Regions from separate parts of the Paenibacillus sp. FSL K6-1566 genome, predicted to be linked through region 1. Evidence: riboswitches for the same ligand, from Rfam matches in the RefSeq annotation. Region 1 holds a riboswitch; the other holds the start of a gene.
What was found. A riboswitch is a leader RNA that binds a small molecule or an ion and turns the genes downstream of it on or off. The one in region 1 is predicted to bind ZMP and ZTP.
Positions count from the first base shown of each region.

Region 2: it holds a riboswitch for ZMP and ZTP, as region 1 does, so the genes downstream of both, purT (formate-dependent phosphoribosylglycinamide formyltransferase) here and rpiB (ribose 5-phosphate isomerase B) in region 1, are expected to answer to the same signal.

Region 1 is NZ_JBBOSR010000001.1:6,073,247-6,081,079, forward strand. Features, by position in the region: gene glyA (serine hydroxymethyltransferase) at 1-1,187, opposite strand, end outside; gene NST08_RS27305 (TIGR01440 family protein) at 1,353-1,937, opposite strand; gene rpiB (ribose 5-phosphate isomerase B) at 2,044-2,502, opposite strand; ZMP/ZTP riboswitch at 2,615-2,696, opposite strand; gene NST08_RS27315 (low molecular weight protein arginine phosphatase) at 2,831-3,418, opposite strand; gene NST08_RS27320 (manganese efflux pump MntP) at 3,598-4,161, opposite strand; gene NST08_RS27325 (L-threonylcarbamoyladenylate synthase) at 4,251-5,312, opposite strand; gene spoIIR (stage II sporulation protein R) at 5,703-6,398, opposite strand; gene NST08_RS27335 (FtsW/RodA/SpoVE family cell cycle protein) at 6,743-7,833, opposite strand, start outside.
Region 2 is NZ_JBBOSR010000001.1:3,308,075-3,315,907, reverse strand. Features, by position in the region: gene NST08_RS14570 (sensor histidine kinase) at 1-488, opposite strand, end outside; gene NST08_RS14565 (response regulator transcription factor) at 485-1,180, opposite strand; gene NST08_RS14560 (MATE family efflux transporter) at 1,277-2,635, opposite strand; gene purT (formate-dependent phosphoribosylglycinamide formyltransferase) at 3,015-4,175, opposite strand; ZMP/ZTP riboswitch at 4,240-4,321, opposite strand; gene NST08_RS14550 (ATP-binding protein) at 4,535-5,980, shown strand; gene NST08_RS14545 (YdcF family protein) at 5,984-6,616, opposite strand; gene NST08_RS14540 (phytanoyl-CoA dioxygenase family protein) at 7,036-7,812, opposite strand.

The sequences.
Region 1 (7,833 bases):
TTCTCGAGCGTCGCCTCATCCTTCGGAGCCTTCAGCGTCATCGCGATGATCTTCGCGATGGTCACCATGGCCTGCTCATCCATGCCGCGCGACGTAACCGCCGGCGTACCGATCCGAATGCCGCTGGTAACGAACGGGCTGGTCGGGTCGAACGGAATCGCATTTTTGTTGACGGTGATGCCGATCGAATCCAGCACCTTCTCCGCATCCTTGCCGGTGATATCCAGATTGCGCGTATCCACCAGCATCAAATGGTTATCCGTTCCGCCGGAAACGATGTTCAGGCCTTCCTCAATCAGCGTGTCGGCCAGTACCTTCGCATTGTTCACGACATTTTGAGCATAGGTCTTGAAGGACGGATCCAGCGCTTCGCCAAGAGCAACAGCCTTCGATGCGATGACATGCATCAGCGGTCCGCCCTGCGATCCCGGGAATACGGCCTTGTCGATCGCTTGCGCCCAAGCTTTTTTGCACAGAATCATGCCGCCGCGCGGCCCGCGGAGCGTCTTATGCGTCGTTGTGGTCACGAAATGCGCGTGCGGAACCGGATTCGGGTGAAGACCAGCCGCAACAAGACCTGCGATATGAGCCATATCGACCATAAACAGCGCGCCGACATCACTCGCGATCGCGGCCAGCTTCTCGAAATCAATGATGCGCGGATAGGCGCTGGCACCGGCAACGATCAGACGAGGGCGATGCTTGAACGCCGCTTTGCGGACTTCATCATAATCAATGAGGAACGTGTCCTCTTGAACGCCGTAAGCCACGAAATTGTACAGCAGACCGGAGGCATTGACCGGGCTTCCGTGCGTCAGGTGACCGCCATGGGCAAGGTTCATGCCAAGTACGGTATCGCCAGGCTTGAGCGCTGCAAGGTATACCGCCATATTCGCCTGCGCGCCGGAGTGCGGCTGCACGTTGGCATGATCGGCTCCAAACAGTTCCTTCGCACGGTCACGAGCGATATCCTCGACAATGTCGACACGCTCGCATCCGCCGTAGTAGCGTTTGCCAGGGTAGCCTTCCGCATATTTATTGGTGAGGACGGTGCCCATCGCTTCCATGACCGCTTCGCTGACAATATTCTCCGATGCAATCAGTTCGATATTGCTGCGCTGGCGCTTCAGCTCCAGCTCCATCGCTTCAAGTACAGCAGGATCGTTCTTACGCAAATGTTCCATCATTTTTATATCCTCCTATGATCCAAAATCTTACTATAAATATTCTGTTTCCGTATTACACAGGGCCAACTACCAAATGGGATGTGGGGCAGTACGTGAAATGTTTCTACAATCGCTGTTGCTCCCTACAAACAAGCAAAACAGGATGTCCAAGCCGTTCCAATCGAATCAATTGCATGATCCGGAATCCGCATCCGGCACCTGGCGATAAACGGCCCGCTCTCCGCCGATCAGCTTCGGCCGGGTATAGGCGGCCGTAACCCGAGCCTCGCCGATATACCGCTCACTCGGCCTAAAGGGAACCGCCACGCTGCGCAGATGCATGCCGATCAGCGTCTCGCCGATGTCGATACCCGCATGCGCCTGAATGGATTCCGCCAGGCAAGGCTGCTTCATGCTGCGGTAGGCGCTGGCTGCCATGGAGCCGCCGGCTCCCGGAATCGGCACAGCCGCCACTTCCGTCAAGCCAAGCCGCTCGAGCAGCTCGCGCTCAACGACCAGCGCTCGGTTCAGATGCTCGCAGCATTGGAAGGCAAGCGAGAATCCGTACTCCGCCTGAACCTCGGCAATGCCGTCAAGCAGCTGCTGCGCCGTCTCCAACGCGCCGCCTGTCCCGATCCGCTTGCCCGCAACCTCGCTCGTGCTCGCGCCGACGACCAGCACCTTGCCCGGTCCAAGCTTCGCCGTCTCGGCGAGCTCGCGGACGATTCGGGCGGTCTGCCCGTTTAAGGAAATGTTGGAAGCATCGCTCATGCCACAGTCCTCCCTTAATAGTCTCTACGTCGCTTCATGCCCTAAGTCCCTCACATGAAGGGAACTCTCTGAATGCAGCCCCAACACCTTTTCGGAGAGAAACGTCCTATCCGTTCTTTAGGTAGCGTTCCTCGATCGCCTTGATCTTGTTGACGCGGCCGACATGACGCTCGCCGTGACTGAACTCGGTTGTCAGCCAGGCGCTGACGATTTCCGCAGCAAGACCAGGGCCGACTACGCGTTCGCCGAGCGCGATCACATTGCTGTCGTTATGCTCGCGCGTCGCTTTGGCCGAGAACACATCATGCGTCAGGGCGCACCGGATTCCCGGCACCTTGTTCGCCGCGATGCTCATGCCGATGCCGGTTCCGCAGATCAGAATGCCGCGATCGGCTTCGCCGGACATGACCTTCTCGCATACCGGCAGCGCATAGTCCGGATAGTCGACGGAATCGGAGCAGCCGCAGCCGAGATCCTCCACCTCATGTCCAAGGCTTCGAATAACCTCCATAATCTCCTCTTTCAGGCGAATGCCCGCATGATCCGTGCCTAGTGCAATTTTCATCGATGAAACCCCCTCATATGTTCGCTTTCGCGTGATTAGCTTGTTTCATTATAACCCAAATATCCCGCAAAAGACGAAAAAAGAGCAGTCGGCGCACACGTAGTGCTCCAATGCTCTTTGCCCAGGCGACCGGCCGTATACTCCGGTGCTCCACCGTGGTTTCATCCACTTCGTCGCCAGTTACACCGGATCTATTGTTGTTTCCCCTACATCTTAAATCAATCGTCCGGGAAAGGCAAGCGGCTTTTTTAGCCACGCCTGCAGCTGTGCCTTTTCCACTCACGTGCTCTGATGCCAGAGTCATAATTCATCCGCCCGCAGCAAGCGATTACGCCTGCCCGCCCGCATTCAGCTTGTCCAACAAACGAAAGAGCGCCGTCCGAATCTCGGCTGCGGTCGCTTCATACTCTTCCTTCGTGCCGCCGAACGGGTCCGAGATATCAAAGCTCGGAATGCGCTGGCGAAGCTCAATCAACCGTTCGCGATCCTTATCGCTGACATTTTGACCAAGCGCTCGGGCCAGCTCAATCGATGCGTACAGACTGTCTTGCTCCTGCAAATCTGCAAGCACCTTGCTGTCATTCTCAACATATTCCTTTAAGGTATGCATTTTATCGGCCGCGTGAGGAAACTGCCGAATGGCATATTGCTTATGCGATTGGGTTAGAGTCAGAACGAGATCAGCCCATTCCACCAGCTCTGAGGTGAGCGGCTTGGATACGAGCTCGTCCCGGATATCCTGATCCCGCAGTACGGATTCCGCATGATGGGACACCGGCATGCCATCTATCGCCGATACGCCGGCGGATCGCACCTCCAGCGGAATGCCCCGCTGCTTCGCCAGCTTGCGCAGCATCCCTTCGGCCATCGGACTGCGGCAGGTATTTCCGGTGCAGACAAATAGTATCTTTTTCACAGTCTTAAGGCTCCCTCCCGTCAGTATTAGGTCACTAGGGATATTGTATCAAATCTCATCACAAATTTCGCAACTTCTATATTACTCGGACAAATGATTCCATAAAAGTTACTACTCTGCCGGTCAACGAATTCCCGCATTCATCCTCATTTCATATCCGGTGTGCCTTACCGCCCGTATCAGACAATAAACATCACGCCGAACACAACCAAAATAAGTCCTCCCAGCATCTCGCCGTACTCGCCCAGCTTGCTGCTGACCTGACGGCCCAGCATCAAACCGAGAATCGACATCAAGCCGCCGACAACCCCGAAGGTTACAACGATCAGCGTTACATCATGCACGAACATGCCCAGCGATAATCCGACCGAGAACGAATCGATGCTGACGCTAAGCGAGAACAACAGCATACCCAGCAGTGCGGATGGATGAACGAGCTTGCCCTCGCCTCCGCGAAAAGCGTTATGGATCATATGGCCCCCGAGCAGAACCAGCAATCCGCCGGCGGCAAGCCCGGTAACCTGTCCCAGCAGCAATCCGACATAACGGCCGGCAGCCAGCCCCAGCAGGGGCATCAGCATATGAAACAGGCCGATCAGAAAGCTCATGCCCAGCATATGACGGTGGCGCAGCCCGCCTCGCAAACCGACTCCGATGCCAAGCGAAAACGCGTCTAGCCCAAGTGCAACCGCCATGAGCAGAATCGCCGCAAGCTGTCCCGATTGGACAGACGCCTCCAACATGCCCATTCCCCCAAGTCTCATGGTCTTGTACACCATATGCGGACAAGGGATAAATGATTCCTGATCGGCTTTGGAAAAAAAGGCTGCGGTTAATGATCCACGTCGATAACGCGATGTCCTGCCGCCTTCAGCAGCCGGTTCATCACCGCGGCGCCGAGGCCCTCTTCAGGGCAGGCTTCCGCAAGAATGAAGGTGGCGCCGGCCTCATCGAACCGGCGCAGGCCGGCGTACAGCCGGCGGGCCGCTTCCTCCGGCGCGGCCTGGCGGCCGAGCGGGACGGCCACGTCCGCGCGGTAGCGACCGATGTGCTCGTCGAACGACAGCACACCGGTCACCTCGCCGCGGCGGGCGGCGGCCGCAAGCTCGGCCGCGATGCGGGCCGCTACCGCTTCGGCGTCGCGGCCCTGCACCACGCACATCGCGCCCTTCGGCGCGTAGTGCGTGTATTTCATGCCCGGCGAGCGGGGCGCCGGGCTCTCCGCCTCCCCGGCGGCGCTTGTTAGCGCCGGGTCGAGGCGCACGCTTGCCGCCACCGCGGCAAGCTGCTCGGCCGTGACGCCGCCGGGGCGGAGCACCGTCACGGCACCGTCCTCGCCGGCTTGCACGACCGTCGACTCGACGCCGACCCCGGCAGGGCCGCCGTCAAGCACGCCGTCGATCGCGCCGGCCAAATCCTCCAGCACATGGCCCGCAAGCGTAGGGCTCGGCCGGCCGGAGCGGTTCGCGCTCGGCGCGGCCAGCGGGCAGCCGGCCGCGCGAATCAGCGCGAGCGCAGCCGGGTGGTCAGGCATGCGCACCGCGACCGTGTCCAGCCCCGCCGTCACACGGGACGACACGGCACCCGGCTTCACGGGCAGCACCAGCGACAGCGGTCCCGGCCAGAACGCCTTCATCAGCGCACGCTCGGTATCGTTTACCCGAAGCGCCAGGTCATCCAGCTGGGACAAATCCGATATATGCACGATCAGCGGGTTGTCCGAAGGCCTTCCCTTCGCCGCAAATATACGTTCAACCGCTTCCGTGCTTCCCGCATCGGCGCCCAACCCGTAGACCGTCTCCGTCGGGAAGGCGACAAGCCCGCCGCCTGCAAGCACCCGGCCCGCTTCAAGCAGAGCCTGCTCCTCTTCCGGAGTTCGGCTGCCGGATTCCATCGATTCAATACCGATACGCCACACCTTCGTCGGTTGTGACTTCGGGTCAACAGGCTGTTCGTTATGTTCCAATTGGCGGCTGTCCTCGCGGCCGCTTGCAGTATGTTCCATTCCCTATCCCAAGCTTTCTGTTTATGAAGTATATTAACCATCAAGCACGCGCCTTGCTGGAGCTAATCCCAATGGCTTTAGAGTTGATACTTTTTGACATTTAAAAAAGCGCTTCGATTCTTCAGTCCCGTCCCGGGTCCCCACCCGGGCAGCCGGTCGCGCTAAAGAGAAAGCACTCTTCTAAATGAAAGTGTATCACACTCGACTCGAATTGAAAATCAAACGGCCTGCATGTCTTCCTATCAATCTTTCCGAATATCATCCTATGCATCCGCTAGATTATCCAAACAATCCTGCCACCCAATTCCAGATCCCGATAAACATATCCCATAAGAAAAACCGGACTTCAGGCTCGGTATCGCCCGCATTGACTGGCTCATCCGCCTGGCTCTTATCGGCTTGCGCCGAGACGGTCTGGACGCCGGCATCCGCCGGCTGCGCCGCCGCGTCTCCGCTGCCCCCGTCGATGAAGCACAGCGGCGGGAACAACACGCACCACCAGTTCTGTCCCTGTCCCTCGCCAAGCGTGATGCGCACCGCATCATAATCGCCTGCCGGATAGACCGTGCCGCCGTACAGCTTTGTCGGGAACGGTACGACGCCGAGTTCCACATTGTAGCTGTAGGTGATTCCCCGTTTTCTCAGCTCTTCACCGACCAGCTGGCGAATTTCCGGCAGATGCCGGCTCGTCAGCGCCTTAGCTTCCTCGAGGCTCTGCGGGTTATCCAGCTGCTGAACCCATAGCTGCATTTGCTCCACGACCGCATCGCGGATTTCCCGCTTCACAAGCTGATCGGAGGGACTGTCGGAATTGGCCAAGATGCGCAGCCGGATCGATTCCTGAGGAATCGGCCCCCCCACAACAGAAGCATCAATTCGCTGACCTTCCCACACGGTAATGACCATAAACATACAGGATAAGAGCAAAATCATTTTTTTCACGATAATACGGAGGGTTTCGCTATAATGGTTCATCTTGGACAACCGCCTCTCTATCAACCGATAATCTATGATGCTATCAGTATGTCCGGCCGCCGAAGATCTAAACGTGAATCTAGCAATTTGTTTAAAAAGATGATAGAGACACCTGTCGCAAGGTCTTTCAAACCATATCCCCCGTTACCCTGTCAGCCCTCCAATAGGTTACTTCCTTGCCTAGGGCTAATCACAGGCTCATTTCTTGTCCTTACAAAAAATAAAAGATGCTGCCCCGTATGGACAACATCTCTTCATAAATGTATTTGGAAATTTCGGGTATCCTGGTTCAAGACAGGCCATTTCGAATAGGATAGCCCCCACCAGTGCACGATGGCTACGGCTTAGGCCTGCTTCGCCACCGTCGACCGGTGGGCATGCGGATCCGGCATATCCTCCTCGATTTCCCGGCCGTGCAGCTTCACGCTCATGGCTACCCCGAGGCTCGCCATGCTGATTACGAGCGACGTTCCCCCGTAACTGATAAACGGCAATGTAATCCCCGTCAGCGGCATGAGGCCGATAAACATCCCGATATTCTCAAAGATTTGGTATAAGAACATGGACACGATCCCTATGATGAGAAACGGACCGGCACGTTCACGCGATTCGAGCGATATCAGAATCATCCGATGGATCAGAATGAAATAGAGCAGGAGCAGCACGGAAGAGCCGATAAACCCGTATTCCTCCGCAATCTGCACGAAGATGGAGTCGGAATAGGTATACGGTACCCGTCCCGATTGCACCGAGGTCCCCTGCATAAAGCCTTCCCCGGTCATGCCGCCGGAAGCGATCGCCAGCTTGGCATTGTGGGTGTGATAGCCGGCACCGGCGTTGTCCGTCGTCTCGGGCATCAGCCACGGGTCGATCCGGTCCAGCCAGTGCGAGCGGCTCCCTTCCTTCATGAAGGCTGTAATCTCGTCATGGTAATGAATGTAAGCCTGGATTCCGCCGAAAGCGGTGCCCGCAACGAGCACCAGACCGATCAGCGCATGCGATAATTTGACATTACCAATCCACAGCAGCCCCATCAAAATGATGACGTAGCTTAGCGCATTCCCCAAGTCGTTGATGCCCATGACGAGCACGAAGGGAATAAACGCCAGGAAGCCGACCGGAATGACATCGCGGATAAAGGAAAGCTGCGATTTATTTTTCTTCACCAGTATAAAAGTCAGGAAGATAATCAAGACCAACTTAAACATTTCCGCCGGCTGCAGGCTCGTAAACCCGAGATTAATCCAGCCCTTCGAGCCGTTAAGCGTTGACCCGAAAAACATAACGTACACAAGCAGCAGCAGGCCGCCGATATAAATGTAGGTCGCGTGTTTAATGAGAACGCGGTAATCCAATAGGCTCATGCCGAAGAAAGCGATAAAGCCCGCAACGTAAAAGATGAGCATCTTAATATGGTACCCGTTCCAATCAGCCG
Region 2 (7,833 bases), 2.8 Mb from region 1:
AATGCACGGGTATGGCTTTTTAACGTGGTTAACGGCGTACGAAGCTCATGCGCGATATCCTGGGTCATGCTTCTGCGAAGCTGCTCCTGCTTCTGAAGCTGCAAAGCCAACTCGTTAAGCGAACCTCCAAGCCCGGCGAGCTCATCTTCGCCATCTACATGAATTCGGGTGGCCAGATCACCTCGCGTCATCCTCTCGGCCGCTTGCTTCATTTGAACCAGCGGCGCGGAGATACGTCTTGCCACGTAAATGCCGGTCACCGTGGCAAGGGCGATCGACAGTATGCAGGTCAGTATGATCGACTGCATCTGAGCCTGTTCCAGATGGTAGTTCAGCTGGTCGATCCCGTGCCCTTCCGCGGTCTGCTGCTGATACATCGCGATATGATAATGGTTGGTCAAAATACTGATCCCGGTAAACATAATCAAGATCCCGGTCGTGATGCTGATAATGATGGCAGCCAGCCGCAGATCCAGCCTTCGCTTCATGATTCCTCGCCTCCGAACCGGTAGCCAAAGCCGTACACCGTTATAATAAACCTCGGTTGTTTGGGATCCTGCTCGATCTTATGCCTTAGATTTTTGACATGCTGATCTATGGTGCGGATATCGCCGTCATAATCAAAACCAAGAACCCGTTCAACAAGCTCCTCACGGGAGAAATGACGTCCCGGATATTTCGCCAGCAGTACAAGGAGTTTATATTCGTTTGGCGTCAAGCTCACGGCCTGTCCATGGCAGGTCACCTCGTGCTTGCCCGAATGAATGACAAGGGCCCCGTGCCGATACACCGTAACATCTGACAGCAGCTCGGCATCATCGCCGGACCGTCTCAAGATGGCCTTGACTCGTGCAAGAACCTCCCTCGGATCGAACGGCTTCAGGACATAATCATCCGCTCCGGAGGAAAAGCCCTTGAGCCGGCTGCTTGCTGCGGATTTCGCCGTCAGCATCAGGATCGGAACCGGGCTGAATGAACGGATGTGGGCACAGAGCTGCTCGCCGTCCATGTCGGGCAGCATCAAATCCAGGATGATCAGGTCCACCTTCCCGTTCCGCATATGCTCCAATGCTTCCTTAGCATTTGCCGCCTCCAGCGTCCGGTACTGTTCTCTTTGGAGATACGACACAAGAACTTCCCGGATGTTCGGCTCATCATCGATGATTAATATCGTCCTCATTCCCGACTCTCCTTGCTGGAATTTATCTTCATGCCTTGAGTTGTTCTATTTTTTTTTAGGGATGCTCCAGGCGTCCCGGATAATCCGAATCATCCGTTATGTCTGAACCGGTATCGAGGCGGGCTGAGCGGGTCTGCTCAGCTTCTTCATGCTTAAATAATACGCTGTTCCAAGCGGAATAAGCGCCCCCAGCCAAGCCAGCGGATTGGCGAGACATGCCCCGGGGAACCCGATCAGAGCCGACAGGAACATAGCGGCAACGACGCGCATGATCAGCTCCATAATGCCGGCGACGGTAGGGATGAAGCTCTGGCCCAGCCCTTGCAGCGAGAACCGGTAAATGAACAGCAAAGATAAGAGCAAATAGGTTGTTCCGTTCGCTAGGAAATACTGGCCGCTGAGATCCAGCAGCTGCTCCTGTCCCTGACCGACAAACAAAGAGACGGCGGCCGGACCTGCAACAATAACAAGCACCCCCACCAGGATGCTAAACGATCCCGAGAGCAAAATGCATTGCTTGACGCCTAGCCGAATCCGGTCGATCCGGTTCGCCCCGAAATTTTGCGCCGCAAAGGTTGCCATCGTAACGCCGAAGGAGTTCATCGGTTGGGTAGCGAGCATATCGATCTTCTGAGCCGCTGTGTAAGCCGCAACTGACAGTGCGCCAAGACCGTTCAGCGTAATCTGAAGAATAATCGCCCCGATGGCGATGATCGATGCCTGAAAGCCCATCGGGAAGCCCACCCGCATATGCTGGCCAATAAACGTCCAATCGATCGACCAGTCGGCCGTTTTGAACTGCAGCAACGGAACCTTTTTATGGATATAGATCAGGCAGAGCAGACAAGAGAACAGCTGTGAGATGACAGTTGCTAGCCCGGCACCCGCTACGCCCATCTTAAAGACGAGTATAAACACGAGATCCAGCACAATATTCAGAATACTTGCGATAACCAGAAACAATAGCGGAGTGCGGCTGTCCCCGAGCGCCCGAAGCAGGTTGGCCAGCAGGTTGAATAACACCGCTGCGCCGACGCCAGCATTGATTACGATCAAATACGAATAAGCATCATCCAATATTTCAACCGGCGTGTTCATCATGACAAGGGCAGGCTTCGTAAACACGATACTAAGGATGGTCAGGACGATCGTGAAAACGATACTGATCCAAAAGCTCGTGCCGACGCTTTTACGCACACCAGCAATATCCTTTGCCCCGAACCTCTGCGCGGTAATGATGGAGAGGCCTGCCGTCAGGCCTTGCGCAAAGCCGATAATAAAAAACATAATGCTTCCGGTCGAACCGACGGCCGCCAGTGCGTTCACGCCGATCGTGCGTCCGACAATGAGCGTGTCGGCCATATTGTAGAATTGCTGAAACAGATTGCCGATTAACAGCGGGATCGTGAACATGATGATCAGTTTAATCGGACTGCCTTGTGTCATATCTTTCATGAGTGCTCTCCTATGATGTGAAGTTCGCCATTCAACATCTTTTTTCTAATATGTATGGTTTCCTGCTGCACACCGGGTCGCTTATCGGGCGATGGGTCTTCCGGGCAGCACGAATGCTGTTTTCTTGTGTATCTTATCATGAACAACGGCAAAAGTGATGCAGGTTTATATTCAAAATCTAAATAATTTCCATGGCACTGCCTTTCCGATCATCGTATGGCCATTCGTAGATAGGGATCTAACGTATCCTCTTATGGAAAAGAGGCCAGCCGTTGGCAATCCGGCTGACCTCTCGCTATTGGGCAGTATTGCATTCTTCAAATGGATTTGATATCAAGCATAAGCGGATAAGGCGCACTTCGGAAGAAGGCTAACACCGTTATGCTTCTTCCACCCCAAGCTTGTCCAATGCCTGTTTGGCACGAGATCGCGCTTCCTCCACCTCGCCTGCGGTCGACAAGGCCACCGCTACTCTTCTGCCAGCCTTTGTCACAGGCTTGCCGAATAGACGAACCTGTGTGCTCGGTACCGCGAGCGCCTGCTCGGCGCCCGTAATCTTGTAGTTTTCAAGCTCACCCGGTGCTTTCAACGGACGGCTGGCGCCCGGGGTGATCAGCACGATTTCCGGAATCGGGTAACCGAGGATGGCCCGGACATGAAGCGCGAATTCGGACAGATTTTGCGTGACCAGCGTAACTAATCCGGTATCATGCGGGCGAGGCGATACCTCACTGAAATATACTTGATCCTCGGTCAGAAACAGCTCGACGCCGAACAATCCGAAGCCGCCCAATTCATCGGTAATGGCCCTCGCAATGCGCTCGGCTTCCTTCATCTGCTGCTCGGATATCGGATGAGGCTGCCAGGATTCGATATAGTCACCGCTTTCCTGCACATGTCCGATCGGCGGACAGAAGCTTGTCCCGCTCACCGAACGAACCGTTAACAGTGTGATTTCCGACTGGAAGGTGATGAACTCCTCGATGATCACCCGGCCGTTCTGTACGCGCCCGCCTTCCATTGCATTGTTCCAGCATGATTCAATGTCGCTCTCCGATCGGCAGACGCTCTGCCCTTTCCCTGAAGAGCTCATAAGCGGCTTAATTACGCAAGGAAAGCCCATCTCCCTTACCGCGACCTCGAATTGTTCATAGTTATCCGCAAAGCGGTATCCGGCCGTCGGCAATCCGAGCTTCTCCGAAGCAAGCCTGCGGATGCCCTCCCGGTCCATCGTCAGCTTGGCCGCTCTTGCGGTAGGAATGACGCGGAAGCCCTCCTCCTCCAGCTTCACTAACTCGGATGTGGCCAAGGCCTCAATCTCGGGAACGATCAGATCAGGCTGTTCCCGCTCGATGACTTCCCTCAGCTTGGCGCCGTCGAGCATATCGATGACGTAATGGCGATGCGCGACGTGCATGGCAGGCGCGTCGGCATATCGGTCTACCGCCACGGTCTCCAAACCTAACCGCTGCGCTTCGATAATGACTTCCTTTCCGAGTTCTCCGGATCCCAGCAGCAGCATTTTTTTCGTTTTATACATCGTTCTCCAGTCCCCTTTTCAAAATAGAAATATTAAAAAGAGGTAAGGGAAAATAAACTTCCCTTACCTCTGCCCAGGCGTACGGCTGTCGTCATCCATGTGCTCCCTCATGGTTCCCCCATGCAGCGCCAGTCACACATCGACCTACTCATTGTCAGCTAAATCATACTGAATATTGAGCATGAATGCAATATGAATGCAATATGACCGCTCATGACAATCACCGAAAGCGGCCACTGACCAATCCGTTCCATGCGCGCAAGTTACCAAATCTATCGCCCTTTCATTGATGAAAGCGCATCCAGCACATATAATAGGGGGGTGATCAAACCTTACAGTCAATTGAAAGGAGACTTGCCGTGCTCCCCTATTCTGTCCAGCGTCAGGACTTTGCTTTTGAACACGCCATCATCGGAATGGCCATCGTTTCAATCGACGGAGAAGTGCTTCAAGTCAATTCGGCTTTGTGTGAGTTATTGGGCTGCTCCAAACAAGAATTAATGGATGGAGCGCTGAAAGCGACGAACATCGGCGGAATTCAGGAAGTGATTAGGCACAAGGCGGGAGATTTCCAGCTCAAGCCTTCTCAGGTGACCGCACTCCAAGTTGGCATGAAATACGAACATCCTGCCGGACGGAATCTGGATTTGAAGCTTCACTTTTCGGCATCCGCTGAAGCGCAATCGCCGTTCCGCCATTGCTTGGTCCAATTTGAGAACCTCACCCCTGTTTACGAGCTGCAGGAACAGCTGACACAGAAGGAAATGAAACTGGTTGAGAAGGAAGAAGGCTTCCTGCAGCTGCTGGAAGAGCTCCCGCTTTCCGCGCTCATTACAAAGTACGGCATGATCCAGTACGCAAATCAAGCGACGCTACGGCTGCTTCACGCCTCGAATGTCTCCGATGTGCTCGGAATTTCAACCGATGTCGTGGTAGATCCCTCTTCGCATCATAAGCTTGCAAGGCGAAGAACGCGTTATGCGGAATATCGGGAAATCGGACCCGTTACATATCTTATCCGCTGTTTCGACGGTCAACAAAAAATCGTCTCCGGTATCACGCTGGTCACCACCTATAGAGGCGAAAAGGCCGCGCTTAGCATATTCAAAGATATCACAGAGCAGAAGATGGAAGAGGATCGCATCATGCAGTCCGAGAAGCTGACGACAGCAGGACAATTGGCAGCAGGAATCGCGCATGAGATCCGTAACCCGCTCACGTCAATTAACGGCTTCATTAAACTCCTTCGTTCGTCGGAGCAAAGCAATAAGCTGTATTTCGATATCATCGAATCGGAACTCAAACGGATCGAGCTGATCGTCAATGAACTGCTGGTGCTATCCAAGCCGGAAACCTCCCATGTCAGCAAGCCATTTGACGTGCTCGGCATCGTCGAACAAATCGTTACCCTGATGAAGGTCCAGGCTGCGCTGAACAATATCGAGATCATCCCGCGTTTCCCAGCCGAGCCCGTGTACGTTCACGGCGAAGCGAATCAACTGAAGCAGGTATTCATCAATTTGCTGAAGAACGCCATGGAGGCGATGGATCAAGGAGGAACGATCACGCTGACCATTCAGCAAAGCGACAGCGATGTCCATATCATCGTCCAGGATGACGGTATCGGCATGACGCCAGAGCAGATCCGGTCGTTGGGACAGCCATTCTATACAACGAAGGACAGCGGAACCGGGCTCGGATATATGATCACGAAAAACATCATCCACAATCACGGCGGATCGATCCATGTGGAGAGCTCCCCGGAGCAGGGCACCAGCTTTACGATTCAGCTGCCCGCTTTATAGATATTAGCGAAAAGGCGACAGCACGACATAACCGGTGTAATAAAACATCTCCCGAAGCAGGAATGGAACCTTGCTCCGGAAACTTTGATATGCACTTCGATCCGTTGGTGACGGATATGCCTTCATTCCGTAATCGTCCGCCATCGTCATCGCCCGCTTCATATGAAGCGGGTCGCTGACGATCAAATACGTGGACAAACCTTCTTGTTCACCGACCGCTTGGGCATGGGACAGGTTCTCTTCCGTTATCTTTGACACCGTTTCGATCAGAATGTCTGCTTCCGGAACTCCCCGGGCAATCGCGTAATCCCGGGCAACCTCGGATTCCGCCGACTCAAGGTCCGATCCCCGTCCCCCCGTAAAGATCAGCTTATCCACATACTGATGCTTATACAGCCATAAGGCATGATCAATGCGTCCCTGGAATACGGGGGAGGGTTTATCGCCCCACACGGCCGCTCCAAGCACAATGGCGGCATCGGATTTTACAGGCTCGGTCTTTGCTCCGTAAGTCCATATGGCGACGGCCGCATAAACCATATATGCCATGATAACGGCAGCAGCTGAGAGGACGATTCGCCGGATCGTCTTTCTTCGGCTTCCTACGACTTTGCGAGACCGATTTACATTATTCACAAAATCCCCCCGATCTTCCTCGAAAGCCTTTTCGCAGTAAAGCGTTGATTTTTAAATTGATAGGAGCTGAATCCGTTCAATACGACTCCATTCTACCATACCGGTCCTCTCCCCCGGTATTTTCATTAGGTTATAAGCTCCTTTACCGGCTTAAGTCCACTAGGTGCGAGGATCAAGGTCGGGTTAGATGTGAGCGATCGATGCACGGATTAGATATACGGGATTAGATGAATGGGCTAGAGGTAAGATCGAGGTGGAGCGGCTCGAAGCCGGAGCAGCGACTAGATCGAGCTAGCCACGACGCTTGCCACGCAAAATGAAAAAACAGGGATTCAAAGCATCCCTGTTTAACCGTCGCCTTTAGCTGAGATTTATCCTTTCTTCTCATCCGAATACAATTCTTTTCAGCCATGACATTGCTAGCCCACGATCTCGTACTTCGGCTTCACGTTATTAAAGTCGGGATTTTCACCGCTAACCATCAGCCCCATCCCCCAATCAAAGTGAACATTGGCCGTCGGCAGATCCGATGCATCCCGATATTGGAACAACACGTTTCGCCTTGTTCGCTCGCTGCGGTTTACGTCCGACCCATGGATGGTCAGATAATTGAAGAAGAGCACATCTCCCGCCGAGGCTGGACAAGGCGTCCCTGACGATATCGGGTATTCCTTGTGGTTCAGGTAATACGAGCCTACATGAGGAAGTATTCCTTCTTTGTGGGAACCGGGAACGACACTCAGGCATCCGTTCTCCGTATCCGCATCATCCAGGTGAATGCTTGCCGCAAGCATGGTATGATCACGATGAGGGAAGTAAGGATAATCCTGGTGCATCGGAAAGGCTGCCCCGTTTGAGGGAGGCTTCACCAGCATTTTGGAATGATGAAGCTGCACATTCGGTCCGATAATTTGCTGCAGTACGGCGGTCATTCGCGGGTGGATGGCGGCGCGCATGAAAGCGGCATCATGATAGTGTACGTCATGAAACCCTTTCAGCACGAGCTTCTTCAGCTGCTCGGGAGGCAGATAATCGCCCTGCCAAGCGTGGTTCTGATCCGCCTTGGCGCGCGCCGCCCTCCGGATAATCTTCTCAACCGCTTCCCGCATCTCTTCCACTTCCGCCGGATCGAACACGTTCCGGACCAGCAGATACCCATAATCTTTGTAAAATTGGACATCTTGTTCATTAATCATGCCTTAGAAACCCTCCTCAAT